Regions from separate parts of the Fundidesulfovibrio butyratiphilus genome, predicted to be linked through region 3. Evidence: riboswitches for the same ligand, from Rfam matches in the RefSeq annotation. Region 3 holds a riboswitch; each other region holds the start of a gene.

Region 1 (7,499 bases), 490 kb from region 3:
AAGGCCGCAAAATACAGCCCCCGGGTGGCGATTTCCGGGTCGTCGCTCGGCGCGCCCGGCAGGACCACGGCGGAGCGGATTTCCATGAGCGCGGTGGCCCGTTCCAGGAGCAGGGTCACGCGACGTTGCCCCTCCTGGTCGCCGTTGGGCGTGGGCCAGCGGTTGAACGGTTTGAGCCGGCCCTTGTGGTCGTAGACGGCCAGGACCATGCGCTGGGCGCGCAAAAAACGGCACAGGTCCGCAAGCAGGGCTTCGGACGTTTGGAGAAACTGCTGACGCGTGGCGGGCAAGAGGCTTTTGGCCATGGCTCCGAGCAGGTTTTCCGCCTCGATGCGCCAGGCCAGACGCGCGGCCATGTAGTTGAAGGATTCGGCCAACAGGCGCACTTCGGCCTGTCCCTGCACCTGGGCCCTGGACTCCAGTTCGCCGCGGGCGATGCGCCTGGCCGCTTCGGCCAGACCCTTGAGCGGGGTGGAAAGAAACGCGGCCAGTGGGCCGGCGGCCATGAAGGCGGCCAGAACCATGGCCACGGCTGCGGTCAGGGCCGTCCAGATGGTGTCGCGCATGGGGCTCAGGGCCAGGGTCAGGGGTTGCTCCACAAAAAGAGCCACGCCCATCGGGGCCAGCAGCCGCCAGACTCCCACGACTTCCAGGCCGGACGCGTCGGTGTACACGCCGTCGCCCTGCAACTGGGTGGAGTTGGCCAGACGCGCGCCTTCGGATTTGAGTTCGCTGCCGGCGGAGAGGCCGGGCCCCAGCGAGGTGGGAACCAGCAACAGGAAGGCGGTGTTGGTCAAAAAGGTGCGCACCGAAGCGCCGGATTCGTCCTGGCCGAGGAGTTCCTGGATTCTTGCGGCCGGGGCTTTTCCGGCCAACAGGCCGATCTGACGACCGGAGGCGTCGAGAATGGGGCGCACGACCAGGGCTTCGGGCGTATCGACTCCCGGGGAAGGAGGCAGGATCACGGTGGACAGGGAGCTCTGTCCGGTGAGCAGGCTGGCGGGTATCGGGGCGGTTCGGTCCTTGTCTCCGGGCCGGGAGGAGGCCTCGACCAGCCCCTTGGGACCGACCAGGAGAAATTCCGTGAAATAGGCCGAGCCCTTGGCCGCATGGGCCAGCAGGGAGGCGAAGGCCTCCTGGCGTTGTTCGTTCGGGGCGGCGTTGGGGCCGGGGGCGAGGAGTGCCGTGGCCAGGGGGAGGGTGGTCACGGAGGGCAGCACCGCGCCCATGTCGGCCTGCAATTGCCCGTTCCAGGCCAGCAGGGCGCTGCCCTTGATGGCCGCCACGGACCCCAGGTGGGACTTGGCCTGTTTGATCGCGCTCTGATGGGCCATGATGAGCGAACTCAGGCACATGGCCACCGCCATGAGCACGGTGACGATCATGAAGGCCATTCGCAGGGTGGACTGAATGCTGATGGCGGTGTCCTGAAAGGAGCGGGCGCCGCGTCTGCCCGAGGAAGTATGCGGGGATGGCGTGGTCAAATCAGACCAACTCGTTGATGACGTGCCCGATCACGCCTTCGTTGATGACATGGACAACCTCGTCGGACGGCGGTGTGGGTACGGTCACCTGTCCCGGCGGACTGGCTTGAAACTCCCCGGAGGGATGAGCCAGAACGGCGTCGGGAGAATGAACCAAGCCGTCGTAGGTTGCGAAATGGACCAGACCGTCGTTCACGTGTGGAAAGCTCCGGCTGGGGGTGAGACGGTTTCGACGGATAATCCGCCTCACCCCTTATAGGATCTTTGCCACTTCTTGTCACGCGTCGATTTTGACGAACGATATCCGCATAGTGTCGGACAAATTGCGTCAGGTTCGGCCGGGAGTTGCGCGCTTGGCGGCCTTGCGGACTACCCCTGGCTTACGCCGGCGCTGGAAAACGTGGCCATTTCGTTGAACACGGCCGCTCCGGCCCGGAGCAGCAGAAGCGCCAGCGCTCCGCCCGTGCCTTCCCCCAGGCGCAGGCCCAGGTGGAGCAGGGGGGAAGCGGACACTCGGTCCATGGCGGCCTTGTGCCCGGGTTCCGCCGAGGCGTGGCTGAAGAACACGTAGTCCATGACCGCCGGATTGAATTTCCAGGCCGCCACCAGGGCCGCGCCGGAGATGAAGCCGTCCACCAGGACCGCCTGGCGGTTGGCCGCTCCGCCCAGAATCAGCCCGGCCAGACAGGCGATTTCGTAGCCGCCCAGGGCGGACAGGATTTCCAGGGCGTCGCCGGAGGCCACGGCTGCGGCGTTGACTTCGAGGGATTGACGGATGACTCGGACCTTGCGGTCCACCCCCGAGGCGTCCAGTCCGGTGCCGGGGCCGGTGGCCTCGGCCGGGTCCAACCCCAGGTAGGCGCAGTACAGAGCCGTGGAGGGCGTGGTGTTGGCGATGCCCATGTCGCCCGTGCCCACGGTGGCGAAACCCTCGGCCTTGGCCCGATCGGCCAGGTCGAACCCCGCGTTCAGGGCTTCCAGACACTGTTCGCGGGTCATGGCCGGTCCCTTGGCCATGTTCGCCGTGCCCGGGCCCACTTTGGCCCGCACCAGCATGGGGTGCTCGGGAAAGTCGCCCCCCGCGCATCCGGCGTCCACCACCTTGAGGTCGGCGCCGGCCTGGCGCGCCAGCACGTTGATTCCCGCGCCGCCGTTGAGGAAGTTCATCACCATCTGCCGGGTGACCGCCTGGGGAAAGACGCTCACGCCCTCGTCAGCCACGCCGTGATCCCCGGCGCAGACGAAAAAAATAGCCGGATCGGGCGCCGGCTTGCCGCCGTTGGCGATCAAATAGAGGCGCAGGGCCAGCTCTTCCAGGCGGCCCAGGCTGCCCTTGGGCTTGGTGAGGTCGTCGAGATGGGCCTGGCCGGCCGGGATCAGGGAGGCGTCCACCGGGCGGATGCGCGCCAGGCGGGAAATAAAGTCGTTGGGCATGCGGGCTCCTTGCAGGGTTGGAGGTTGGGTTTCGTTCGAACCCAAGGCCGCAAAAACAAAAAATCCCTTGGCCCCGAAAGGGGCCAAGGGATAGCCGTTGCCATAGGTTCTATCCGTCAGTGGTCGCGTCCGTCCGTCTTCTGGCTCCCGGGTCGTCCTCCACCCGGCCTTCCCGCCCTGGGGCAGTGGCGTGTCGGGTATCGTCTCCGGTCACAGCGGCGGGACCGCCACGGTTTCACACCGTGTTCCGCAAGGCGGGCTTCAGCCCGCAACGGTCGCGATGGTCGGCACGCTAGTCCCGGGCGTTGGTCCTGTCAAGGCGCCGGCGGGAGGCACGCTTCAACGGTTCCTCAGCTCTTCGGGGCCGGGTTGACCAGGGGGCCTTGTCCCGTGGCGTCCTGCACCTGCTGCCAGAAGGAGGTGTCCACGGCCATGCGCTTGCGCGAGTGGGTCACCAGGGGCAACGGCACGTGGACGGGCATTTCATGCACCAGGCTCACCATCATGCCGGACTTGCCGGCCATGCCCGCGTGCACGGCCATGGAGCCCAACCGGTTGCAGTTCACCCGGTCGGCCGCGCTGGCCGGCACCGAGCGGATGATGTAGCTGGGATCGATGAACTTCAGGGTGATGGGAAGCTTGTCCTTGAAGTAGCTCTTGATTTCGGTCGTGAGCAGCCCGCAAATGTCGCCCAGCCAGCGGTTTCCCGAGGCGTCGGTGCGCAGGGATTCGGGCAGGTATTCCTGGCCGGCTCCTTCGGCCACCACGACCACGGCGTGGCCCCGGCGGTGGAGACGTTCGTGCAGGGCGGCGAGAAATCCTCCTGGACCCTGCAGGTCGAAATGCTGCTCCGGCACCAGGACGAAGTTGACCTCCTTGATGCCCAGGGTCGCCTCGGCCGCGATGAAACCCGACTCGCGGCCCATGACCTTGACCAGACCGATGCCGTAGGGCGCGCCCAGGGATTCCACGTGGGCGCAGCGGATGGCCTCGATGGCCTTTTCCACGGCGGTGCCGAAGCCGAAGGTGCGCGACACGAAATGGATGTCGTTGTCGATGGTCTTGGGAATGCAGACCACGGAGATCTTCAGGTCCCGTTCGCTGATGAGCGCGAAGATGGCCTGCGCGGCGCGCATGCTGCCCACGCCGCCCACCACGAAGAGCATGCCGACGTTGAGCCGTTCGAGGGAATCCACCACGTCCTCAACGGGCTGGGGACCCCGGGAGGAGCCGATGACCGAGCCGCCGAACTCATGGATGGGGGAGACGAATTCCGGGGTCAGCTCCACCACGTTGGGGTTGGTTTTGGGCAGGAAACCGGCCAGGCCGTAGCGGATGCCCAGGATCTTGGAAACGCCGTAGCCGTGATGGGCCTCCATGACGATGGAGCGAATCACGTCGTTTATGCCCGGGCAGAGTCCCCCGCAGGTGACCACGGCGCACTTGGTCTTGGGCGGATCGAAATAGATGCGCTCGCGTGGTCCGGCTTGTTCCAGGCTCACCTGGGCCTGGGCCGCGTGGCCGTTGAGAGAGCCGCTCACGATATTGATGAGCACCCGCTGCTCTTCGGTCACGAACATCGACCCCCGGCGGGGGTTGGGGATTTTCGGCTCGCCCAGACTTGGCACCCGGGTCTGTTCGGGGCTAAGGTGCGCAAGCCCCTGGTCGGGAAGTTCGTTTTCGTGCATGGAAGCCTCCGAAAGGGGGGGATGTTTTCGGTTCAACCCCTACCTAGCCTCAGGCGAGCGGCGTGACAAGATGCCCGCGACGACACGCAGGACATTTCTCTTTATTCCTCCGGTGCGCAAGCCCACGGGCGGCGTGGCCGTTCTTTGGGACATGGCCCGCCTGCTGCACCGGGCCGGCCTGCCGGCCTTCGCCGTCTTGCGCGAACCCGCGGTGTGGACTCCCCAGGGAGAATTGGCCCCCACAGTGGATTTCGTCCGTCTGGACCTTACCGCCCAAGACCTGTGGATTGTTCCGGAAGGGTGGACGAACGCCCTGGTCCCGGGATTGCGGGCGGGGGCCGAGTGCCTGGTGTACGTGCAGAATTGGGCCTACCTGTTTTCCGGGCTGCCCCCGGGAGCGCGCTGGCGGGATTTGCCCGTGGAGTTTCTGGCCGTTTCCGATCCGGTGGCCTGGTTCGTGGAGCACAGCCTGGGCCGCCGGCCGCCGGTGCTTCGTCCGGGCATCGACCTGGAGGTCTTCACCCCGCCCCGGTCCAAGCCGGACGCCCTGACCGTGGCCTACATGCCGCGCAAGAACCGGGCCCTGGCCGAGCAGATTCGGGCCGTGTTCGAAGCCCGGGGGCGTTTCGCGGTTCGGTGGGCGGAAATCGCCGGGCTGGACCGTGCGGGCGTGGCCGCGGTTCTGCGTGAAAGCCACGTGTTTCTGGCCACGGGCTACCCCGAAGGCTGTCCCCTGCCGCCCCTCGAAGCCATGGCCAGCGGGGCCGTGCCCGTGGGCTTCGCGGGATTGGGCGGATTCGATTACATGCGCCAAGTGCGTCCCGAAGACTATCGTCCCGCGTGTGCCCTGCGTCCCGTGGAGTGGGCCGGCAACGGCTTTTACGTGGCCGACGCCGATGTCATGGGCTGCGTTTTCGCCCTGGAAAACGCCCTTGCCCTGTGGCACAACGCCGGCGTGCTTCTCCACGACACCCTTGCCGCCGGGCAGGCCACGGCCGCGTCCTATGACCTTGCGTCCCACCGCCGGGCCCTGTTGGAGCTGCCCTGGTTCCAGAGCGGGTCGGGCGGCCAGTGAGGCCCGTGGAACGTTCCCGCCCCCTTGCGGCATCCCGCGTCGCCTGGTCGGCGGCGGCGGGCGCCTTCGCCTTGACCGCCGCCCTGCCGAGCGGCGTGGCCCTGGTGGACGCCTCCCCGCGGGGATGGATACTCGCCGCGTGCGCGCCGCTTCTGGCCGCGCTGTTTGTCGCGGTCGCACGGGCCAGAGCCCATATGCTGGCCTGTTTCGGGGCCGCGCTCCCTTTTTTTGGCTACCAGTCCTATTCCATGCCGTCCCAGGCGGCGAGCTTTCTGGTCGCCTGGCTGGTTCTGGCCTGCCTGGCGGTGAACGCCAGGCAGGCCCGCCAGGCCGGGAACGGTCCGGCCCGGCTGCTGTTCGCGGGTTTTGTGGCCGTTTTGGCCGCCGGCGTCGCGTTTTTGCCCTGGAGCGAATTCGTCCGGGATCTTCGGGTGGTCGGTCCGGTCGGTTTCGCCCGCATGTTCGCTTTTTCCGTGGCCGACAGCCCGTACTACGCCCTGTCGTCCCTGGTCAGGCTCCCGCTCTTCGCCCTGCTGGCCTGGGAACTCTCCAAGCAGGAGTCCGATCGAACCTTCAAGCCCCTGTTCGACGGCGTGGCGGCCGGACTGGCGGCGGCCGTGGCCTTCGGGCTGGCCGAGTACTTCCTGGCCCGGGGCAAGGCCTTCGCCTTGAACGACAGGCTGTCCTCGCTGTTTCTCAATCCGGGGTGGTTCGCCGAGTACGTGTGCATGGCCTTTCCCTTTCTCTACGGGCTGGGGCGGGGGCGGATGCTCGCCAAGATGGGCCTCTGTCTGGCCGGGGCCGCCTGCCTCGTGGCCATGGTGCTTTCCATGGCCAGGGCGGCCTGGGTGGTGTTCGCCTGTCTGGGCGTGGCCTCGGCCGTGTTCTGGGCGGCCCGCTTCGACCTTTTCGCGGTGGGCCGGGGGCGCCTGGTCAGGGGAGCGGCCTGGGGAGCCGGCGCGGTGCTGGTCCTGACGCTGGGCTTGTACGGGGTTTTGGCCGTCTCCAAGGTGTCGCTGCTCAACTTTCCCTTGGCCACCATGATCGCCCAGCGCGTGGAGCGTTTCACCGAAAGTCCCAGGCCCCAGGTGTTCAAGTCCGGCCTGCTCATCGGGGCCGAATCCCCGACCTTCGGGCTGGGCTACGAGACCTACGCCTGGCGTTACCGGCGGCTCATGGCCGATCCGGGAAGCCTGTTGGCCAGGGGCATGGACCCGAAAGCCGAAGTGTTCGAGGCCACGCACAACTACTTCATCCAGATTTTCGCGGGAGGCGGACTCGTGGCCCTGGCCCTCTGGCTGGCCCTGGCCTGGCGCGCGTACGCCCTGGAGGCGGCCTGCCATCGCCGGCGGGCCGACGCCTTGAGCCTGGGCGTGCTGGTCGCGTTGACGGCCTTTCACGCCTTCGGCCTGTTTCAAGAGATGACCTATGTGCCGACGGTGTGGCTGCTCACGTTTTTGCTGCTGGCCCATGCCCTTGGCCTGGAGGACACACTCGGCGGCTGGGCCTCGCCGAAGCGCGCCGTCTGGGGCGTTCGGGGCGTGGCGGCGGTCGTGCTGGCGGCCCTGGTCTGGAACCTGGTAGCCGCCCACCGTCTGGACGCCAGGCCCGGCCGGGCGGCCGAACTGGCGGGCTTTTCGGCCCCGGAAGTTCTGGAGGGCCTGCCCGCGCGGTGGAGCTTGGGGGCTTCGCGTTTCACCCCGCGTGGGCAGGGACCGTGGGTCTTCACGGTGGGGTGCCCCCACCCGGACATGGGAAAACGCCCGGTCACGGTGGAACTCCTCGACCAGGACGGTCCGCTGGCTTCGGTCCGGTTCG
Region 2 (7,499 bases), on a different contig from region 3:
CATCAACGACGTGCTGGATTTTTCCCGCATCGAAGCCGGGAGGCTGCAACTCGAACCGAGCGATTGCGATCTCAGACGGTTGCTGTCCCTGACGCTTCGGGCCCAGGCCCAGGCCGCCCACCAGAAGGGACTCGAACTGCTGCTGCGCATCGCCCCGGACACCCCCTACGCCGTCCACGCCGACGCCACCCGCCTGCAACAGGTCATCACCAACCTGGTGGCCAACGCCATCAAGTTCACGGCCAAGGGCGAGGTGCTCGTGAGCGTGGACAAGGTCGAGAACACGGAGGAACGGGCCAGGATTCGGTTCAGCGTGTCCGATACGGGCATCGGCATCGACGAGCGCCATCAGCAAAAGATCTTCGCCCCCTTCGAGCAGGCGGACGTCTCGCTCACCCGCAAGTACGGGGGCACGGGGCTGGGACTGGCCATCTCCTCCCAACTGGTGGCCATGATGGGCGGAGAGCTTGGCGTGCGCAGCCAGCCGGGACAGGGCAGCGTGTTCTTTTTCGAGGCGGAATTTCCGCTGTGCCGCGGCGACGCGTGCGAGGAGTGCTCCGTGGAGGCGTCGGCGTTGCGGGACCTGCCCACCCTGGTGGTGGACGATAACGCCACCAACCGCAAGATTCTGCGCGAACTCCTGCTCGCCTGGGGGGCCAAGGTGGACGAGGCCGAAAGCGCGGACGCGGCCCTGATGCATCTCAAGACCTTGCAGGCCGAAGGGAAGAACGTCCGCCTGATCCTGAGCGACTATCAGATGCCGGGCATGGACGGCCTGCAGTTGGCCCGCGAGGTGGCCAGCCGTCCCCATCTGTTGTCGCCCACGTTCATCCTGCTGTCCTCCGGGCATGTGGAGCCCGGCGAGGTGCGGGGCCAGACCGGCGTGGCCGACTTCCTGCTCAAGCCGTTCGATCCCTCGCAACTGCTCGAAACCATCCTCATGTCCCTGGGCAGGATCAGCAAGGTCTCGGAACCCGGAGCCACCAAGCCGCCCCGCTCCCTGGCCACGGCCAGGCCCCTGAACGTCCTGGTGGCCGAGGACTCGCCCTTCAACCAGAAGGTCATCCGCTACATGCTGGGCGACATGGGGCACACGGTCACCCTGGTCAACAACGGCATAGAAGCCGTGGACGCGGCGGCCAACGCGGGCTTCGACGTGATCCTCATGGACGTGCAGATGCCGCTCATGGACGGCATGGAAGCGGCCAAGCGCATCCGCTCCATAGAGGCCGAGGGGGGCGCGGGCCAACGCACGCCCATCATCGCCCTCACGGCGCACGCCATGGCCTCGGACCGGGACAACTGCCTGGCCGCCGGCATGGACGGCTACTTGACCAAGCCGGTGGACGCGGCCACGCTCTTCGACACGCTGGAACACGTGGCCGCGCCGCAGGCCCAGGGCCGGGAGGAACAGCCTCCCCGGAAGCGGGCGAGGCCCGTGTCCGACCCTAAAAAGGAGCAGCCGGCCGAAGAGACGGCCTGTCAGGGCCAAGTCGCCAGGGCGGATGCCAAGAGCGTGAATCTGGAAAAGCTCCTGGAAAACTTCTGCGGGGACACGGACCTGTTGCTGGAAATGATCGCGCTCTTCAAGAAGAACGCGGACGAACGGTTGTCCGCCCTGCGGGAAGCGGTCGAAGCGGGCGACGCCACCCAGATTCAGCGGGTGGGACACCTCTTCAAGGGCGAGATCAGCAACTTCGGCCTCCCGCAGGCCCATGCCCTGGCGGCCGAGCTGGAACGCCAGGGCAAAAGCGGCAACCTGGCCTGCTCCCGCGAAACATTGGACAACTTGCGCCTCGCGGTGAAGGACTTCCTGGACGAGCTGGAGGACATTGCCGCGCGCCTGCGTCCCTGACGCGTTTTCAGGACCGGACCGGGGAGCCCTTTCCCGGTCGCGGCGCGACGCGGCGCCAGGGCCGAAGCGTTGTTCGCAACCGCGGGGGGCGTTTTCAAAAGGAACACGCACCGTGGGAGGGGCGGATCACGGCCCGAGGTTGCCCGCACCGTGCGCTTTGGGGTAAGGGGAGGACAAATCGCCCCCGCCACACCCCAAACCGCAAGGATGCCGTCATGCCTCTTTTGTTCAGCCGTGTTGCCGTTTTTTGGATCGTGTTGTTTTCGTTTGTCGCTTTTCCGGTTGTTGCGGTCCAGGGAGCCGAGAAATGCGACAGTCACTTGCATTTCTACGACTTCACCCACACCACGGACGGATTTCCGAAACTGATCCAAGCCATGGACGCCGCCAAGGTGGACAAGGCCATCGTGTTCGGCATGCCCATCCTGAAAATGTGGTCCGAATCGGACCCCGTGCGTCCCGCCTACTACCTGGCCACGGACTCCCGGGCCTACTACTACTCGGCCACGGACTTGTTTTTGGCCCGCGAGCTGGAGCGACAGCCGCAAAGCGTGCGCGACCGGTTCTTTCCCTTCCTGTGCGGAATCAATCCCCTGGACCGCAACGCCGCCGCCCAGATCGAGAGCCTGATCCAGGCCTATCCCGGCCTGTGGATGGGCATCGGCGAGGTGATGAGCCGTCACGACGACCTGACGGCCTATACCTACGGCGAACCGCCCCGGGCCAACCATCCGGCCCTGCTGGCGGTGTACGAGGTGGCGCGCAAGCACAAGTTGCCCGTGCTCATCCACCACAACATCAGTTCCGCCGGGCGCAACGATCCCATCTACCTGGCGGAGATGGAAGACGCCCTGCGGCGGTTTCCCGATGTGACGTTCATTTGGGCGCACGTGGGCATTTCGCGCCGGGTGGACGTGCCGACCCTGCCCGAGGTGACGACGCGCCTGCTCGACCAGTATCCCAACCTGCTGTTCGACATTTCCTGGGTGGTGTTCGACGACTACATCGCCAAAAACAAGGCCTCGTTGCGCACCTGGGTCCGCATTTTCGAAAAGTATCCCGACCGTTTCCTGATCGGATCGGATGTCGTGGCCCATTGGGGCAAGTATCAGGCCACCATGGATCGCTATCGGACGCTTTTGCGCCTGCTCAGCCCGCAAACGCGCGAAAAGCTCGCCGGTGGCAACGCGCTCGGGCTCATGGAAAGGACCGCTGCCGCGCGTTGAGTCGCGGGGCGTTCTTCCTCCCGTCCGGGAGTTTTGCGCTCAAGCGCCCGGACGGGGTGAAAAGCGCGTTGCCGGCGCGGGGGAAAATCGGTAGTTTGCGCGCGGGGCGGACGGCACCACCCGGCCGAACCCATCGCGGCGAGGGCCACGGGTTTTCCCGACGGCCCAAACCTGTCCGCCGCATTCGGAACGCTCATGATGCTGTATACATATGTTTCCGCCTTTTTCGCCTCGTCGGTGGCGGTGCTTTACCTGGTTCTGGTGACCACGGCCCTGGTTTTGGCCCTGTTTTCCCTGAACGCCGAGGCGCGAATGCGCCGGTCGGCGGACAAAAACGCCCGCCGACTCGTCCGGGAGCGCGACAGGGGCGCCCACGCCCGCAAGACCATGGCCGAAAAGTGCCAGAGACGAAACATAGAGGAACTGGCCGCCCTGATCACCGACAAGATTCGGGCCAGACAGGACGCCATCGAGTTCGCCACCGTGTTCCAGACCGAGGCGTTCATTGAAGGCAGCGTGGAGACGCTTCGCTTCGAACGGCTCTTGCAGCTTTCGCACGCCCTGGACCGGGCCGAGCCCGAAAGCGTGTCCCGCACGTTGGACGCTTTTCTCCAGAAGGAGTTGCAGTATGGCCATACCGGAGAACATTGCCCGGTTCATTTCCAGGATTGTCTACACCGTCAAGACTGAATCGGTCGAGTGGCGCCAAGCCCACCTGCCCGAACTGGAGAAGATGCGTCAGGACCGGGCCGTGGCCAAGCTCGAACTGCAACAGGACCTGGAACGGCTGGAGATCCGCTTCGAGGAGGAGCGCAAGCGCATCCGCCTGGACGAACAGCGCCAGACCGCCCAGTTCGCCGAGTTTCTGGAGAGCATCGACGACCTCAAGGCCGACATGCTGGCCTCGTACACGTCCATGCCCAAGCCCATCGCGCTCATGATCCACCACCATGCGGCGGAGCTGCTCAAGCAGGCCTGGTTCAGCCAGGACATGCGCGAACGCGTGCGCCAGCAATCGCGCTTCACCGATCTCATGCTCACCATCACCGAAGACCTTACCGCCCTGCGCGAGTCCGACGCGGCCAAGGCCCTGCCCGAAAAGACCCTGGCCTTCATCAATCGGCAGATCGAGGAGTGAGCGGCGAAACCGCGACCGGTTAGCAGCATGTTGGAAAATCCTTGCTGGCTGCGTTGCTGCGAAAAACGCAACCCCTCAACGGATGCCAACTCCGCTCGGGCTTGACTTTTTCTCGCGCCTTGCCCGCAAGTTGTTTTGAACAGGCTGCAAGAATCGACTGTTTCAACGGGCTCTTAGCGGCTGTCGGAACGTCCGTCGGTCGGGTGGACCGTCCCGACTGCGGCGGTGCGGCATTTTTGTTTTCGTGTCATCTTTCGGCTACGCCTGCGGGGAACGCGCGTTGACTTCGCCCCGTGGGCGGGGTATTTCGTGCCCGTCAGGTGCCCCGCCAGGGGAGAATAGGGAATCCCGTGGAAATCGGGAGCGGTGCCGCCGCCGTGGGTCCCATCAAAAGCCGGCTTCCTTGAACAGGTCACTGGGCCAACGCCCGGGAAGGCCGAAGCCGGCGGGACGAGCCGGAAGACCTGCCTGACGATTTGCCCCGCGAGGCGACGGGTCTTCGTTTGCGCGGGATCGAAGGGCGAATGCGGGCCGCTTCCATGCGTCATACGCGGGAAGCGGCTTTTTTGCGTCCTCCTGCCAAAGGCCCCAAACCGCACGGAGCATTTCCATGAAGAAACTCCACCCCTCGCTGTGGCGCGTCTTGGTTCTCGGGTTTTTGGCCCTGGTCTTGTCCAGCCCGCCGGTCCTGGCTCACGGACCGGCCGTTAAACAGGACAAGAAAGCCCTGCTGCTGGTGGCTTTCGGCACCAGCGTGCCCAAAGCCTGGGCCGCGTTCGACGCCCTTGACCGCGACATGCGCAAGGCCTTTCCCGGCGTGGAGATCCGCTGGGCCTATACGTCGAAGATCATTCGGGAAAAGGTGGCCAAGGAGCAGAAGAAGACCCTCGATTCCCCGATGATGGCCCTGGCCAAGCTGGCTGACGACGGCTTCACCCAGGTGGCCGTGCAGTCGCTCCAGACCATCCCCGGCGAGGAGTACGAAGGGCTGGTGAAGACCGCCCAGGCCTTTGCCGGCCTGCCCAAGGGCATTCGCCAGGTCGAGATGGGCGCGCCGCTGCTGTACTCCACCGAGGACGTGGAAAAAGTCGCCCAGGCCCTGCTGGAAAGCCTGCCCAAACGCAAGGCCGGCGAGGCCGTGGTGTTCATGGGGCATGGAACCAAGCATCCGGCCAACATCTACTACCCGGGCATGCAGTATGCCCTGTGGGAAAAGGACCCCCTGGCCTTTGTGGCCACCGTGGAGGGCTGGCCCACCCTGGATGACGCCGTGAAGGCCCTTTCCGCCAAGGGCGTGAAGAAGGCCCTGCTCGTGCCGTTCATGGCCGTGGCCGGCGACCACGCCCACAACGACATGGCCGGCAAGGAAGACGACTCCTTCGCCTCGGTCATGAAGAAGGCCGGCATCGCCACCGAACCGGTGCTGCGCGGCACGGGCGAGGTGGAAGCCCTGCGCGCCCTGTGGGTGGCGCACGCCAAGGTCGCCTTCGGGCATCTCAAATAGCGGGGGGCCGGCGCGCCGCGGTCGTCGACCGGGGCGCGCCGTCTGTTTCCTTCCGTCCCGTCCTGAACGTTCCGTTGTGTAAAACGGATAGAAAACATCTTGAAATAATGAAATATTTTGTGTCGTGGCCGGCCCATGTCCTTCGAACGGACCCGAGCCGGCCAGGCGCGATGTTTTTTCCCCGAGCGGCTGCGACCCCGCATGCCGCGCCGGGCGGGGCTTGCCGGCCCGGCGGGCCTGTCGGGCGGGCCGGGCGACCCCTGGCGGGGCTTGCCATGGGAGCGGGAAAAGTCGATAGTACCGGCTGGGCAGGACGCCTGGGAAACGTCCTGTGCTTCCCCCCCAATTCGACACCTCCCCTTTGAAAAATCGGAATGGTAACGACCGGTTGGGCGCTTTTTTCGCGCGTCCGCACCGTGTGGCCAATCGATTTTTTCCATAGGCCGACCCGGCGAAAAAGGGAAACCGCAAGATTGTCAAGCAGTTGCGAACCGCGGCGTCGCATCATGTTGTTATTGTTGAATGTATTTCTCTTAACAAACGTCTCCCCCTGGGGTATGAAGAAAATTGGACCGCAACTCCATGCGCAATGTGTCGCACCCCTTGTCCCCCGAAACCGTCCGCCACGAACCGGCGCACACTCCCGCCCTGGTGCGGGGGATGACCCCGTTTTCGCTCTGCGACTGGCCGGGGCGCACGGCGGCCGTGGTCTACGTGGGCGGCTGCAACCTGCGCTGTCCGGGCTGCCACAACGGCTCCCTGGCCTGGACCCCGCATCGGCACGCACCCAAACCCCTGGGCGAGGTGCTGGCCTTTTTGGCCCGGCGCAAACCCTGGCTGGACGGGGTGGTGGTGTGTGGCGGGGAGCCCACGGCCGATCCCGGCCTGGAGTCCCTGGTGGCGGCCCTGGTTCCCCTGGGACTGCCCCTCAAGGTCGATACCAACGGCACCCGCCCGGACGTGGTTCACGCCCTGCTGGAAACCTGGCCCGGCCTGTGCCTGAGCGTGGACCTCAAAGGTCCGTGGGAGATGTATCCGGCCCTCACGGGCGGCGCGCTCGCGGCCGAGACGGCCCGGGCGAGCCTGACGCGCTGCATTGAACTGGCAGCGGCCCATCCCGGTCGCGTGGCCTTTCGCATAACGCTCGATCCAATGCTGACCGGTGAGGACGTGGCCCGAGTGCGGGCCGTCCTCCCTGACGGAATGACTCTGCGCGAACAACCCTTCGTTGCCCCCAAGCGGGGCGGGGAGACCCCCTATGCCTCTTCAGATCAAGAAACGTGACGGCCGTCTGGAAACCTGGTCCGTGGACCGCATCGCCCTGGCCATTCTCAAGGCCCTCAGGGCCAGTGGCGTGCAGGACCCCCTGTTGGCCAAGCGCATGTCGCGCAAGGTGGAAGAAAAACTCGCCGGCATCGACGTGCCCCGTCAGGAAATGGTGCAGGACATGGTCGAACGCGTGCTCATGGAGTCGCGCCTGTTCGACGTGGCCAAGCGCTACGTGATCTATCGCGAAAAGCGCCGCGCCCTGCGCGAGCAGAAGGCCGCGTACCTCGACATCAAGGACACCATCGACAATTACTTGTCCAAGGCGGATTGGCGCGTTTCGGAAAACGCCAACATGACGCACTCGTTCCAGGGGCTCATGCTCCATCTTTCGGGGACGGTGCAGGCCCGCTACGTCCTGGAGAAGTATCCCGAAGAGGTGCGCCAGGCCCACGATCACGGCTATTTCCATCTGCACGACCTCTCCTTCGGCCTGGCCGGCTATTGCGC
Region 3 (7,499 bases):
GCCAAGGCCCGGGCCGTCCAGCATGTCGTTGCGGAAGCCGGCCCCCCGGTCCGAATAGAAAATTGCGGAGATTCCACCATGCTCGACGCCACAACGTAAGGCGTCCGCGACCAGCAGCGACGATTCGGCCAGGCCCACGCTCCAGCCCACACACTTGCGGGTGGCCAGGTCCAGGATCGAGACGATCTCCGGCCGAAAAGCCCGGCCGTGGTCCGGGTGCTGCACCATCATGTCGGCGGTGTGGCCGTCGCCCGTGTAGACATCCGTGGGCAACAGGTCATCGAAATCGCGCTTGACGTAGGCCTTGAGCCGCTTCAGCTCTCTCGGCCCCATGCGGCCCCGGTTGGCCTCCAACGCGCCGAGGCTCTTGATTGTGCGCTGCACGGTGCGCAATTCGGGCAGCTCGACGCCAGCGGCCACCAGCTTTTCATGGCACCAGGCGATGGATGGCTTCTGCGGCTGGCGATACTCCTTGAGGAAGACCGGCAACCATGTTGGCAGCGGCTTGTACGGCCGCATGCGCGGGGCCAGACCGTCCGGGCCTTGCGTTTGCAGCACGTCCAGCCAGTTGCGCAGGGTCGAGAGGCACAGCGCCCGGCGCTTGCCCTTGCGGGCGTTGGCCGTGACCACGGCCCGGTCCAGGGCTTCGTTGAGGCTCCCCTCGTTTGCCAGGGCCAGGAAGTGTTTCATCGCCTTGGGCATGCCTTCGAGCAGAGACATGCGTTCCAGCTCGCGCAAAATGATGAGTCGTGCGTCGCGCACCTGGCGTTGCCACTTGGTGAGCACCTCGGCCTTGACCGGCGGCAGGGGCACGGGCTCTTGCCGGCGGATGGAGTCCACCGGAGCGACGAGCGGCCCTTCGGCCAGGGCCTCGCGCACGTCGGCGGGCAGGGACGCGAGAGGATACAACCGGCCCCCGCCCCGCACGCGGCCGTCCGCGCTGGGCCAGGCCTCGCGGCCGGCGCGACGGGTGACACTCCGCACTGCGATGCCGAGCACCATAGCGATTTCAGCTGTTGTGTATGTATCCTTCACGATTTCCTACCGCCTGTAGCTCACGCCGCCCGCTGGGATTTCATGTCTTCCGGCAGGTCCAACCACTTCTCCGAGCACCCCAATTCCAACAGGTACGCCAGCACCTTCCGGTGGTTCCGTTGGCCGATGATGGTCTCCCTGACCGGGCTGTAGTTGCGGAGTCCCAGCGCCCGCTGGACGTCCTTCATGCCCATCCCTTTGGAGCGCAGGTGACCACGGATTTTCCAGGCATCCCGGCGCATTCCCGTCTCCATCATGACAGTCCCTCCAACAATTCCTCCTCAAGGCGGCGCTTGGCCTTGGCCTTGGCTTTCTGCTCGATTATCGCGCGGCCATAAGCGGCATATTTGCGGTCCTCGGGGGTCATCACGTCCGCACCCAAGGGCCGCAGCGCCTCCCGCATGGGCCGCAGGTCACCCGTGGCCAGGCAAAAGACGACCACGGCCAACAGGTTTGGCACATGGTCCCGGTCCGCAGGCGACAACCACTTGTCGAGCGTGTCCTTGCTGATGGATTTCGTATTGCCGGCCGTGAGGCGCACCCCGCCGGAAGCGGCCAGGGCGTTGATCTTGTCGACCAGGAGCTTGCGCCCGTCCGGATCGAGCCCGGCGGCTGCGTTCATGGCGGCCCGCACGGCCGGAATCAGCCCGGCCAGCTGTGCGTCGCCCTCGAACAAGCTCATCTGCCTCATCGGTCCCACCCAGCGGGTCGGCGTCAATTTTTGGTGTTCCGATTGACGTTGACCCAGGTTTTCGCGGGCGGTAGACTCAAGGTGTAATTTGGCAATGTTTTTTTGGCACCGCCCGCAGGACTTTCTTGCCCCGTTTTTGGTAGTTGGTCAATTCGTTTTTTGTGTCCAAGTTAAAAAAACGGGAAAAATTTTTTCCAACACTATTTCAATGTGTTGGTAAAAAATGGCGTGTCCGACTTCCTGTCCAACTTCGGGAGGCAAACTTGGACACCCCCTCAACGACAGCCGCACGTCTGAAATTTATTCGCGGTAAGCGAACCCAAGCCGAGTTCGCTCAGGTGGCTGGGATTCACAAAAATACGTTAGGAAGGTATGAACGTGGGGAATCTGAACCGGATTTGGTTGCTGCCAGGCAAATCTGCCTCGCCTTTGGTGTAGAGCCCAAATGGCTTCTATTTGGCGATGGCCCAGTCACCGTAGGCAGCGACCAAACAACGCCTGCCCCCAACGCCACAACGGCCATTGAGCCAGCGGGTGTTGACCCGACGAGCGAGATCAATGCCCTGCGCCAAGAGAACCGGGAACTGCGGGGTGAGAACCGGGAGCTTCGGCAGGAGAACCGGGAACTGCTCAAGCAGAATGCCGACCTACGCGTGGAATTGGCCAGGCTTGAGGCCCGAGCCGCGCCAGACAAGGGCTCTACCGAGGTGATGCAGGATGAATCGGCCAGGAAAATCGCGTAACCAGAAGATGTCTATTGACCATTGTGAGGCGATGAGAATCGTAGCTATCTATGCCTACGGAAATACACGCGAGCTTTCAATAAACAATGCGAATGGATTTCGTATATACGATTGTCGTTTTGCCTGGAGAAGCGGCATGAGGCCTGGGCGCGCTTGTGCAAAAGCAACTGTCGTTTTGGCCTCGGCCTGGGCAAAAACGTGCAAAAGCAACTTTCGCGCGCCCAGGCCGAAAACGCTTTGCCAGGCGCTGGCCAAGTTGGCGCAATCATTGGGCTGGCGTCCCATTAAATCCCACATTCTCCCGACATATCCCGGCTCAGCCTAGAACCAGAACCAAGTGTCGCAAGACACTGATGTGCGAGCGATTCGGCTCGTCGTTTCCACTCTTGTCCCACGTTCTATTGCCGATGCGAGCAGCGGGGACAGAAGGCGATTGTCCGAAGGTGTCGACCGAACATGGGCGTTTCATTGCCGTCGGGCCAGGACAACGTGATCCACCGCCGCACGCCCGACATCCCCGCTTGCAAACGCAAAAGGACGTCAAGTCCTGGCGCAAACACAACGCGCCCCGGGCCTGACGTCCTCTTGACGACACATCCAATCGGGATTGCTATGAATCGCTACGGTCTGCTCCCCACTCCGCTGCCGGTCCCCCTGGCGATGGCGTCTCGCAAGGCGTTAAGCTGGACAAGCGTATCGGAAATAGTGCCCATCAGCGCATGAATGTTTCCTCCCAGCACGCCAAACCCGCTGAAATTGAGGACAAGGGCCGGCTTTTCCCCGACACTGCCGCCTGATGTTTCAATCAAAATATTCATCGTATTGACAGCGGACTGCCGTTCCAACACGGGCTGAAAATCGTGCTGTATGGCCTTGAACAATTCACTCGTGGCGTAGACAACGCCCTGGGCATGATAAAACGCGCCCCTGACGTTCCACACGTAATTTCCTTCCCTGTACACGTTTCTCAAGCGCGTGTACTCTGAACTGAGTATCGCATTCATCTCATTGATGATATCTTCCAGCTGATCGCTTCTCGGACTCAACTGGGGAATTTCTCCCTTTCCCAGGCGGTCATTAAAAGACTTGTAGCGGTTCAATCCCTGGGCAAAACGGTCCCTGCTGTCATCTTCACTGAAAAGAGACCACGAATCAGGGCTTCTATTGAAATCGTCGGCTGCGTCGAGCAACTCCGCTCCCGCGGGGCTTTCAGCTCCGATTCTGAACAGATGAGGTATGTGCTGGCTCATTCTCCGAAGAACAAAATGCTCGCCCCTTTGAAAAGCCTTCACGTCCAGGCGCATTCTGATTGGAGACACCAGTGCGCTGGGAGCCCATCCGGTATCGAGTTCGCGCTCGATCATGTCACTCATCGTTTGTATGATGTGACTTTTCCCGGAAGCAAGTTCATGCTCGGGAAGATATTCCGAATTGACACGTCCTGAAATTTGCCCAACACCATAATAAAGGCAGACGAGCAACAGGACGACCAGCAGGATCTTCACTGGTTTTCCAAAGCGGACTCTCTTGCATTGCTTTATTGCCGAAGTAACAGCAGACAATACGCCCTGGACACGAAAAATGGGTGACATACGACCTCCCCCAAGACAAAAATGATCAGTCAGATTGAAATTGAAAAAACTCCTACCGTTTTGTCAGCGGCAGGAGTCAGCGGCTGCCAACACCAATTTTGAACGACTCCATCTTCTTGTGAATTTTTTAACTCGTTCCTTGAATCAGGTCAAGGCGTGTCATACTATCGTTTTTCTTGGCACTTCGCCCCGCGACCTCGCCTGGAAGCCGAACCCAACCGAAAGGAGAGACTTTTCCCGCCTATTTGTCAGACTCCGGGCCTCCCTCCGCCCCACCAAAGCCCCACGAAGGGCCGGCGAACGAAATAACAACAAAACCGTGACCGCGCGAAGATCCTGCGCCACCGGGTCCGCGCATTCCCGATGTGCGTCTGAAAAACAGGAGCGGCGCGCCGCTCCCCGAACAGGACCGCAGCCCGCAATACGGGTCGCGCGCCCCTTCGGGCCTCGCCTTGACAGGGCGCACTCCCGGTTGTAGGGCCACTGCCAACGTCGCAGGTCCTCAATATCCATGAGGCGAAATGGGAAGTCCGGTGAAAGTCCGGCGCTGGCCCGCAACCGTAAGAGGGGACGAAAGCCGCGTGACGCCACTGTCCGCCAGGGCGCGGATGGGAAGGTGCGGCGAGTAGAACGATCCTTAAGCCGGGAAACCAGCCTGCGACAGCGTGTCGTAGGCTTCGAGGCCAAGCCGAAACGCGGACGCGTCCCCTTTCCGAAGACGGATGGGGCTTTTCGTCCGTTCCCTCCTCGAAGCCTCCTCTTCAACCCGATGAAGAAGGAGGTTTTTTTATGCGTTGTGCGGCGTTAGTCCTTTCTCTGCTTCTTTTTTCGGCCAGCGCGGCCCTGGCCGAAGATCGTGGCGGACAACCACGCGAACTGCCGGAAATGGTGGTCACGGCCACGGCCGAGCCCTCGGCCAGCACCCAGACCCCGGTCCACGTCCAGGTCATCGATCGAAAAGCCATCGACGAACTCGGGGCTTCCACACTGGACGATCTCGTCGCCCTCAAGGTTCCGGCCTCGGTGACCAAGTACCCCGGGGCCTATTCCAGCGCCAAGCTGCGCGGCTTCGACACCTACGCCTCGCCCGGGGCCAACATGGACGCCAAAACCCTGGTTCTGGTGGACGGCAACCCCGTGGCCACGGGCAACCTGGCGCTCATCCCCCTGGGCAACGTGGAGCGGGTGGAGGTCATGCGCGGACCGGGTTCGGTGCTCTACGGCGCTTCGGCCATGGGCGGGGTCATCAACGTGATCACCCGGCGCGGCAAGGGCAAACCCTCGGGCGCGGCGGAAGTCCGCTACGGTAGCTTCAACCGCGTCGAGCCCCGGGCCGACATCCAGGGCGGATTGGAAAACGGCTCGCTGGGAGCCAGCCTGGCCGGACGCGTCACCAGCGTCGACGCCTACGACGCCAGCGGCGGATGGCGCTACCCCAACACCGCCTACCACGACGGCGCGGCCTCGGGCACGGTGACCATTCGTCCCGTCGAAGGACACGCCCTCCACCTGATGGCCAACTTCTTCAACGCCTACGACGTGGGGGATCCCGGCCCGGTCTATTCGCGCACCCCCAGCGCCAAGGTGGACGACGTGCTCAAGAATTTCGCCGCCACCTACACCGGCGGCTCCAGCGCCGTCGACGTGGACTGGCGGCTGGCTTTCTGGGCCAACCGGCACGAGTACGACAACACCGACACGCCCTATTACGACAGCTCGAAGTTCAATACCGATCAGATCGGCCTGGACGGACGCGTCACCGTGCCCACCTTTTCGTTCGGCCGTTTCACCCTGGGCGCGCGATACCAGAACACCGAGGAAAAACGCGACGGGGACGGGGTCTATGCACCGGATTCCCGCTACGCGAACTGGGCCGCCTATGGGGAGGAAAAGCTCACTCTGGGCGACATCACGCTGCTTGGCGGACTGCGATACGACAACTACCAGCTGCGCATAAACGGCAACACCGTGCTCTGCGACGTGGTTTCGCGGGACAAGACCATGGATCACCTGAGCTGGCGATTCGGCGCGAACTGGAACGCCACTGACTGGTTGACCCTGCGCGCCACGGCCGGCTCGGCCTTCACCCCGCCCGACGCCTACAAGTTCAGCGGACGCTTTCAGCAGTGGGGCACGTGGTATTTGGGCAATTCGGGCCTCAAGCCCGAAACCAGCGTCACCGGCGAGGCCGGCGCGGACGTGACCTGGAACGGACTGGAATTCTCGGGGACCTACTTCAACACCGCCTACAACGACGCCATCACCACGGCCACCCTGCCCGCAACCGCGTCCCAGACATGGGTGAACTCCTCGGGTTGGCGGCTCTCCGGCCTGGAAGGCTTCGTGCGCTACACCCACACGTTCGACGCCGGAACCAATCGTTTCAGCCTTACGCCGTCGCTCAACTGGATCTGGTTCTTCGAACGCGCCGAGCTCGACGACACCCTGGTCAACGCGCGCGGCACGGACACGGTGCTCGGGCTTTCGCGCTACACCCTGACCCCCGGCCTGCAAATCGGCTGGAACGAAACCCTGCGCCTTGACCTCTCCGCCCAGTGGCAGGGCGATCAAAAGGTGCAGGACTTCAACCCCTATTCCCCGGCCTACGGCAACGTGGTGGACAAGGACCCCTTCTTCGTCTTCAACGCCAAGCTCTCGTACCGCCCCGTAGAAAAGCTGGAAGCCTCGATCTCCGTGAACAACATCGCCGACGAACGCTACAGCTACGTTCGCGGCTATCCCATGCCGGGCAGAACCTTCAGCGTCGGACTGCGCTATGCGTTCTAGACAAAGCCCCGCCTTGGCGGCGGGGCCTCCCCTGGTGACCGCCGGGCCCGGCGGGCTTGTTCTGGAACGCGGCCCCGGTCACGTGTGCCTCACCCTGCCCGGGCTCTGGCGCACGTGCGGCAACGCCCCCCTGTGCGGCGGGTTGTCCCGGGCCACGCGGCTCTTCATCCTCAAGGTGGGAGCCAACCTGGCCGGGCGCACCCGGGGCTTCGCCCCGCCGCAACGCACCCTGGCCGACTACGCCAAGGCCCAGGGCTGGAGCGGACCCAGCGTCGGACTCATGACCGCTGCCGAATTGGGGACCCTCGGCACGGCGAGCCTGTGCGCGGGCGAAACGCGGGTCAGCGTGGCCGTGACCGCCGGGCTGGCCAATGCCAGGCGGGCCGGTGATCCGGCGGACTGGCGGCCGGACGGAACCACCCCGCCCGCCGGGACGATAAACATCCTGGCCGTCACCGACGCCCACTTGACCGACGCGGCCCTGGCCGAAGCCCTCATGATCCTCACCGAGGCCAAGGCCGCAATTCTCGGCGAGCAAAACATCACCAGCACCCTGACGGGGCGGCCCGCCACAGGAACAGGTACGGACTGCACCGTGGTGGCCAGTGGACCGGGCTCCGTCCACCGGTTCTGCGGCAAGCACGTTCCCCT
Region 4 (7,499 bases), on a different contig from region 3:
ATGCGCGGGGCGATGACGTATTCGCCCTTGCTGCCGCCGACTTCCACCTGGATGGGCGTGTAGTAGTTGGAGTTCATGAGCCGGACGAGGGGATCGCTCGGGGGCAGCACCTGGGCCTGCGTCCCCGCGGTCTGCACGCCGAGCCCCGCCAGTTGGGCGTCGAGCCGGGGCAGAAGCGCGGCCACGAAGAGTTTGGCCGTCCGCTCGGAATGGATATTGCGACGGATATACTCGTTGAGCGTCCACATGCAGGCCGGGGAGTCTTCCTCCTCCAGGGGCAAGGTGGCCACGTCGCGGGCTATGCGCACGTCCTGGTCGACTTCGAGCACACTGATGAGTTCCTCTTCGTAGTCCAACGCCACGTGGTAGATGGTGGCGAAGAGTTCGTACAAGCGGGCCAGTTTGCAGAAGTCTATGGATTGTAACGTCTCGAGCAAGGACGCCACGGGACGAACCTCCTGAATTGGTCCGCCGTGCGGACCGGGATGGACCTTCTGGTCGGTCTCTTTCTCTGGATACCCGGACGAAAGGCGGTTGTCCAACCCCCTTTGCCCGGGTCGGCGTTATTGCACCATGGGCACGCCCCAGTACTGCTTGGGCACGAAATCCTTTTCCTTGAGAAACTTGGTCAGCTCCCAGGCGAGAACCCCGCTGGCCGCCTCGTTGGGATGGCGAAAGGGGTCGTGGGCCAGAACCATTTCGTCGTTGACCAGGGGCGTGCCCACGTAGAGGCACGGGGGACCGCCCTGTTTAAAGGCGTCCACGAACATCTGGCCCACCCGGGTGAACAGGATGAACTTGGCCCCGTGTTCCTGGCTTTCGCGGTCGAAAAGGCGGGCGATGTCCAGTCCCAGCCCCACGGTGTCGGCCCAGAACTTGGGATCGAGCGGAGGTCCGACCTCGCCGGGCTTGGCCTTGGGGATGGCCATCCAATACACGGTGTTGCGCAGGATCTCGTAGGTACGACACCAGGTCGCGGCAAACCGGTCCGCCGCCACAAGAGCCATGAACAGGGGAGAATTGTTGGTCACGGGAGAATTCTTGAGCTCCAGCTTGCCGTTTTCCTCCACGAAACGCGGCTTGCCCAGGCGCCAAATGCTGTCGGTCATGTGCCGAAAGTCGGCAAAGTGCGGCACGTAGCAGATCACCAGATCCGGGTGGAGCTTGTAGCCGTCGCGGCGCACCCGCAAGAGCATCTGGTCGATGCCGTAGCCGCTCACGGCCAGGTTCACCACCTCGACGTTCTTGAAGTACCCCTGAAGCAACACGGGCAAGGTGAACCGTTCGCGCAGTCCGAAACCGAACGCGTGGGAGTCGCCCACCACCACGATGCGGAACGTGCCTTCGGGCTTTTCGGGCGTCACCACCGGTCCGCGATAGCCCTGGTCGTTGATGGCGTATTCCACGTCCACCCCGGTGGTCTTGGACCAGGCCGTGGCCCCGGGCTTGAGCGACCATCCCAAGTCCGGATCAAAGCACCCGATCTGTTGCGGCACCACAAAGCCCCAGGTGCGATCGAGCATGCGCCAAAAAATGCGCGACGACACTTCAATAAAAGCAAGCAGGCAGAGAATGTAGAGAATTGCACGCTTCATGCTGGGGCCGGTAGCAGTTTGACGGGGCGTTTTGCAAGACCCTCTTTGACAGGGGTCGGGCTTTGTCCTAGGAAACTGGCGTTCCGGCCCCCTGAATATGGGGCGCTTGCGAGGGAATCCGGTGCGAAACCGGAGCGGTCCCGCCGCTGTGACCGGGGACGAAACCCGCCAGACGCCACTGCCCACGGGCGGGAAGGCGCGGGGAGTAGAATGATCCGGAAGCCAGAAGACCTGCCGGAACGCCGGGCGCGGCCATGCTCCCGGACCGGGCGAACACGTCCGCCCGGCCGGGAGCATGGCCGACTTCCACGATCGGTTTCCGAAGTCGCATGCCGCGCGTCACGGAGCCGAATGCGGAAGCGCCCGGCCGCCTGGCCCGGATTCCCTGGCGGACGCCCGAGCCCGGTTCCCGAGGAGGAAACACCGTGATTTTGTCCCGCGCGTCCCGCATTCGACGCCTTTCGTCCTTGCCGCCCCGCCGCGCATGCGGCAACGCGTTTCGTCAGGCCGAGCCCGCGACCAGCGCTCGTCGCCTGGGCGCGCGTGCGCGTTTCGCCCGTTTCGCGGTCCGCGTCGCCTCTCCCCTCCCCGGAGCCCGTCCTTGACCCCCCTTCCGGGGCGCTCACGCGCCGGCGCAACGGCCCTGGCCCTGATCGCCGCCTTGGCCCTGCTGGTGGCCTGGGCCGCTTCCAACGGACCGGCCCCCCTGCCCGCCGGGCTGGTGGGGCGCATCCTGGCCGGCAAGCTCCTGGCCTGCTCCTCCTGCCTGGACGGCGTGGGCGACGTGGCCCAACGCCTGGTTCTCGAAATCCGACTGCCCCGCATCGTCGCCGCCGGAGCCGTGGGCGCGGCCCTGGCCCTCTCCGGCGGACTGTTCCAGGGACTTCTGCAAAACCCCCTGGCCGATTCCTACACCCTGGGCGTCTCGGCCGGGGGAGCGCTCGGGGCCTGCCTGGGCCTGCTGGCCGGCGTGGGCGGCCACGGCGAACTGGCCCTGGCCGCCTGTTCCCTGGCGGGCTCCCTGGCCGCGCTCGCCGTGGTGCTGACCCTGGCCACGGCCAGGGGACGCCTCGATCCGGTCACCCTGGTTCTGGCCGGAGTCATCGTGTCCGCCACCTTGCAGGCGGGACTGGGATTCGTGAAGTTTCTGGCCGGCGACAACGTGGCCGGCCTGGTGTTCTGGCTCATGGGCGGATTCGTGGCCAAGACCTGGTCCGAGGCCTGGCTGGCCCTGGGCGGCCTGGGCATGGGACTGGCCGGGGCCGTGGCCTTCGCCCGCGACCTGGACGCCCTGTGCGCGGGCGACGAAACCGCGAAGGGGCTGGGCGTGAACGTGGCCGCGGTGCGCCTGGGGCTCCTCGTCTGCGCCTCGGCCTGTGTCGCGGCCTGCGTGGCCGTCTCGGGCATCATCGGTTTCGTGGGCCTGGTGGTGCCCCACATGGTGCGCCTGGCCGCCGGCCCGGCCCATCGCCGTCTCCTGCCCCTGTCCGCCCTGGCCGGAGCCGTCCTCCTGCTGGCGGCGGATACGGCCGTGCGCACGGTCCTGCCCCACGAGGTGCCGGTGGGCGTGCTGACGGCGCTCTTGGGCGGCCCCTACTTCTGCCTGCTCTTCGTGCGCGGAGCGGCCCGTGTGTAGCGCGCGGACGCCCGACCCGGTTCTTTTGCGCGGGACCGGCCTGCGGGTGGTGCGCGGTGGACACGAAGCCCTGGCCGGAGCCGACATCGCGCTGCGAGCCGGCGAAGTGCTGGGCGTGGTCGGGCCCAACGGGGCGGGCAAATCCACCCTGCTTCACTGCCTGGCCGCGCTGGAACGTCCGGCCGCCGGGCGGGTGGAGCTGGCCGGAATCGACGTCTTCACCCTGTCCCGACGCGCCCTGGCCCGCCAAGTGGGCTTTCTTCCCCAGGAAACCCTGGACCGCTTCGGTTTCACGGTGCTCGACTGCGCCCTCATGGGCCGCTACCCCCACCTGGGCCGCTTCGCCGCCCCCGGGGCCCCGGACCTGGACGCGGCCAGGCGGGCCCTGTCCGAAACAGACCTGGCCCACTTGGCGGACCGGTCCGTGACCACCCTTTCCGGCGGAGAAAAACGCCGCGCCGCCCTGGCCCGGGTGCTGGCCCAGGAGACGCGCGTCATGCTGCTCGACGAGCCGGCCTCGGGCCTCGACATCCGCCACGCCCTGGCGGCCATGCGCCTTTTGCGCCAGCGGACCGCCGAAGGGGCCGGCGTGGCCGTGGTGCTGCACGATCTCAACCTGGCCGGAGCCTTCTGCCACAGCGTGCTGATTCTGTCCCAAGGCCGGGTTCTGGCCTGCGGGCCCACGCCCGAAACCCTTACCCGGGAGAACGTGGCCGCCGCCTTCGGCGTGAACTCCCTGGTGGACATCCTGCCCGGCGGGGCCGTGCGGGTGACGTATCTGGAGGCATAATGCGCGTTTTGCTTCGATTTGCCGCATTGGCGCTGCTTTTTCTCCCGACCCTGGCCCTTGGCGCCGAGGTGACCGGAGACGACGGGCGCACTCTGCGTTTTGACAAACCCTTCACCCGCGTGGTTTCGCTCTACGCCGCCCACGAGGAAAACCTCGCGGCCATGGGGGCCGCTTCCGCCCTGGTGGGAGTTTGCGAGCCCGGTTCCGTCCGTCCCGGCGTCACGCTCGTCTCGGCCAGGGATTCGGCCGAGGCCCTGGCCGCCCTCAAACCCGACCTGGTGCTGGCCCGGCCCATGCATTTGGCCGCCCATCCCGGACTGGTCAGCCAGCTCGACCGGCTGGGCGTGGCCGTAGTCTGCCTGCAACCCAGCGGTCCCCAGGCCCTGGAAAACTATTGGCTCGCCCTCGGCCGCCTGGTCGGACGCGAACAGGCGGCCCGCGACATGATCCGCACCTTCCACGCGGACATGGCCCACCTCTCCGCCCTGACCGCCGCCATTGCCCCGGACAAACGCCAGCGGGTGTTTCTGGAATCCATCCACCGCCAGATGAAGACCGTGAGCCCCGGCTCCATGGCGGCCCACGTGCTGGAGCGCGCCGGGGTGGTGAACCTGGCCGCCGACGCCGAGCCGGTTTCCGGCAGCAACATCGCCCGGTTCGGGCTGGAGCGCCTGGTGGCCCTTGGCCCGAAGGTGGACGTGTACCTGGCCCAGGTCGGTCCCATGAACCCGGTCACGCGCGAGGAAATACTGGCCACGCCGGGTTTCGGGGCGGTCAAGGCCGTGGCCGAAGGCCGCGTGGCGCTTCTGGAAGAGGCGGTGGTGAGCCGACCCACCCCGCGCCTGGTCGAGGGAGTGCGCCAAGTGATCGCGGTCTGTTACCCCGAGCTGGCCGACAAGGCCAAGGAGGCCCAATGAGCGGCCTGGGAACCCTGCACGGCGTTGGGGTGGGTCCGGGCGATCCCGAACTTCTCACCCTGCGCGCGGCGCGTCTTCTGGGCGAGGCGGCGGTGGTGTTCGCGGCGGCCTCCTCGAAGAACGACTATTCCGTGGCCTTTTCCATAGTCGGTCCCCACATCGGCGAAAGCACCACGGTGGAGCGGCTCGACTTCCCCATGACCAAGGACAAGGACCGCCTCGAAACCGCCTGGCGCGTCGGAGCCCGTCGGGTGCTGGACACCCTGGAGACCGGACGGGATGCGGTCTTCATCACCCTGGGCGACCCCATGACCTATTCCACCTTCCTCTACCTGGCGCGCACCCTGCGCGCCCTGCGCCCCGAGGTTCCGCTCTCGGTGACCCCGGGCATAAGCTCGGTGCAGGCGGCGGCCGCCGCGGCCGGGATGGGACTGGCCGAATCCACGGGGAACTTCGCCGTGCTTTCCGGGGTGGACTCCCCCGAGCGGTTGCGCCGGTCCCTGGAAGCGGCGGACACGGCGGTGATTCTCAAGGCCTATCGCACGTACCCGGCGCTGCGCTCCCTGCTGGTCGACATGGGCCTGGCCGACAAGGCCGTGCTAGTGAGCCGGTTGGGCCTGCCCGGACAGGCCGTGGTGCGAGGTCTTGACGACGACTCCCTGACGCCTCCCTATTTCTCCCTGATTCTGGTCCAAAAATAAGCTTGACAAAAAAAGCGTGGAACCGCGCGGTCTTCCGGTGTTTTTCCCGGATGGCCAGCGCGGTTTTCGCGTTTTTTTCCCGAGGAGGCCTAAAGTTGGCCTCCGGGAAAACGATAAGAGCGCCAGAAAGGGTGCGATATCGACCAGCGCCGCAGGACCTCCAGGTCCGGCGGGGGGAGGGGTTCCCGGCCGGTCGAAAAGGCAAGGAAGCCACCTGCATTCAAGGAGGAAGCACAATGTCTCTCGTTATCAATCACAATATGATGGCGACGACCGCCACCCGGAACCTGAACACCGCCTATTCCCAGTTGGCCACTTCGACCAGGCGCCTGTCTTCAGGACTTCGCGTGGGAACGGCCGCGGACGACGCCGCCGGCCTGGCGGTGCGCGAGTTGATGCGTGCCGACATCGCCTCGCTCAATCAGGGCGTGCGCAACGCCAACGACGCCATCTCGCTGATCCAGACCGCCGACGGCGCCCTGGGCGTGGTGGACGAAAAGCTCATCCGCATGAAGGAACTGGCCACCCAGGCGGCCACGGGCACCTACACTTCCGACCAGCGTCTGATCATCGACTCCGAATATCAGGCCATGGCCTCGGAAATCACCCGTATCGCCAAGGCCACGGACTTCAACGGCATCTACCTGCTCAACGGCAACCTCTCCGGGGATACCTACAACGGCACGGGGCTGACCTCCACCGGCAGGCTCAAGGTCCACTTCGGTTCGGGCAACCTGTCGGCGGAAGACTACTACTACATCAAGATCGACAATTCCACGGCTTCCGCCTTCGGCCTGGGCCTGGGCGCAACGGCCACCACCGACAACGCCGGGCGGTCCATCTCCACCCAGGAACTGGCGCAAAAGGCCCTGGACCAGATCAACAAGGCCATCATTTCCAAGGACAAGATCCGCGCCAACCTGGGCGCCCTGCAGAACCGCCTGAGCAACACGGTGCAGAACCTGCAGATCCAGGGCGAGAACCTCCAGGCCGCCGAGTCGCAGATCTCCGACACCGACGTGGCCACGGAAATGACCCAGTTCGTGCGGTCCCAGATCCTCACCCAGTCCGCGGTGGCCATGCTCTCCCAGGCCAACAGCCTGCCCAGAATGGCCCTGTCGCTCATGAGCTAGACGCGGCTCGCCCTTTTGCCTCCGCATGACTGAAAGGACCGCCTTCGGGCGGTCCTTTTCTTTTGTCATCCCGCCAGGAAACGCTCCGCTCCGCCCCGTTTCGTTCCCGATCGGCCTTCGACCTCCGGGGAATTCTCGTCACAGCCCCTAAAGGATTTTCCAGCTCCACCGATAGGAAGGTCAAATTCGCAACGCCACGCGCGGGGCCACCGCCCCAAGCGGAAGGAACGTTTCCGGGCGCGGCGAACAAGGCAAGGACGCCAATCTTTTTCACGGAGGAAATGTTATGTCGCTCGTTATCAACCACAACATGATGGCGATGACCGCCACCCGGAACCTGAACAGCGCCTATTCTTCGCTGGCCACTTCAACCAGGCGTCTGTCCTCGGGACTTCGCGTCGGCACCGCCGCCGACGACGCCGCCGGACTGGCCGTGCGTGAGCTGATGCGTTCGGACATCTCTTCGCTCAACCAGGGCGTGCGCAACGCCAACGACGCCATTTCGCTGATCCAGACCGCAGACGGCGCCCTGGGCGTGGTGGACGAAAAGCTCATCCGTATGAAGGAACTGGCCACACAGGCGGCCACGGGTACCTACACCTCCGACCAGCGTCTGATCATCGACTCCGAATATCAGGCCATGGCTTCGGAAATCACCCGTATCGCCAACTCCACGGACTTCAACGGCATCCACCTGCTCAACGGCAACCTCTCCGGGGATACCTAC

The links. Region 3 has a riboswitch for cobalamin ahead of ACYQ01_RS16280 (TonB-dependent receptor plug domain-containing protein). Riboswitches for the same ligand answer to the same signal wherever they lie in the genome.
Region 1: another riboswitch for cobalamin. It lies ahead of cobT (nicotinate-nucleotide--dimethylbenzimidazole phosphoribosyltransferase); the one in region 3 lies ahead of ACYQ01_RS16280 (TonB-dependent receptor plug domain-containing protein).
Region 2: another riboswitch for cobalamin. It lies ahead of ACYQ01_RS12680 (sirohydrochlorin cobaltochelatase); the one in region 3 lies ahead of ACYQ01_RS16280 (TonB-dependent receptor plug domain-containing protein).
Region 4: another riboswitch for cobalamin. It lies ahead of ACYQ01_RS07480 (FecCD family ABC transporter permease); the one in region 3 lies ahead of ACYQ01_RS16280 (TonB-dependent receptor plug domain-containing protein).

The regions. Positions count from the first base shown of each region.
Region 1 covers NZ_BAAHXA010000003.1:504,413-511,911, reverse strand. The annotation lists gene ACYQ01_RS18410 (PAS domain S-box protein) at 1-1,484, opposite strand, end outside; gene ACYQ01_RS18405 (hypothetical protein) at 1,486-1,680, opposite strand; gene cobT (nicotinate-nucleotide--dimethylbenzimidazole phosphoribosyltransferase) at 1,854-2,918, opposite strand; cobalamin riboswitch at 3,033-3,209, opposite strand; gene ACYQ01_RS18395 (ATP-dependent 6-phosphofructokinase) at 3,269-4,606, opposite strand; gene ACYQ01_RS18390 (glycosyltransferase) at 4,677-5,681, shown strand; gene ACYQ01_RS18385 (O-antigen ligase family protein) at 5,687-7,499, shown strand, end outside.
Region 2 covers NZ_BAAHXA010000002.1:364,489-371,987, forward strand. The annotation lists gene ACYQ01_RS12660 (hybrid sensor histidine kinase/response regulator) at 1-1,855, shown strand, start outside; gene ACYQ01_RS12665 (amidohydrolase family protein) at 2,176-3,081, shown strand; gene ACYQ01_RS12670 (hypothetical protein) at 3,277-3,771, shown strand; gene ACYQ01_RS12675 (hypothetical protein) at 3,710-4,219, shown strand; cobalamin riboswitch at 4,521-4,705, shown strand; gene ACYQ01_RS12680 (sirohydrochlorin cobaltochelatase) at 4,830-5,723, shown strand; gene ACYQ01_RS12685 (radical SAM protein) at 6,306-7,007, shown strand; gene ACYQ01_RS12690 (ribonucleoside triphosphate reductase) at 6,982-7,499, shown strand, end outside.
Region 3 covers NZ_BAAHXA010000003.1:12,969-20,467, forward strand. The annotation lists gene ACYQ01_RS16255 (Mu transposase C-terminal domain-containing protein) at 1-1,035, opposite strand, end outside; gene ACYQ01_RS16260 (hypothetical protein) at 1,056-1,292, opposite strand; gene ACYQ01_RS16265 (hypothetical protein) at 1,289-1,717, opposite strand; gene ACYQ01_RS16270 (helix-turn-helix domain-containing protein) at 1,990-2,469, shown strand; gene ACYQ01_RS16275 (DUF2333 family protein) at 3,090-3,974, opposite strand; cobalamin riboswitch at 4,541-4,734, shown strand; gene ACYQ01_RS16280 (TonB-dependent receptor plug domain-containing protein) at 4,851-6,848, shown strand; gene ACYQ01_RS16285 (adenosylcobinamide amidohydrolase) at 6,838-7,499, shown strand, end outside.
Region 4 covers NZ_BAAHXA010000001.1:1,583,087-1,590,585, forward strand. The annotation lists gene ACYQ01_RS07470 (carbon-nitrogen hydrolase family protein) at 1-446, opposite strand, end outside; gene ACYQ01_RS07475 (SGNH/GDSL hydrolase family protein) at 564-1,595, opposite strand; cobalamin riboswitch at 1,663-1,848, shown strand; gene ACYQ01_RS07480 (FecCD family ABC transporter permease) at 2,197-3,231, shown strand; gene ACYQ01_RS07485 (ABC transporter ATP-binding protein) at 3,224-4,021, shown strand; gene ACYQ01_RS07490 (ABC transporter substrate-binding protein) at 4,021-4,938, shown strand; gene cobI (precorrin-2 C(20)-methyltransferase) at 4,935-5,639, shown strand; gene ACYQ01_RS07500 (flagellin N-terminal helical domain-containing protein) at 5,876-6,772, shown strand; gene ACYQ01_RS07505 (flagellin N-terminal helical domain-containing protein) at 7,059-7,499, shown strand, end outside.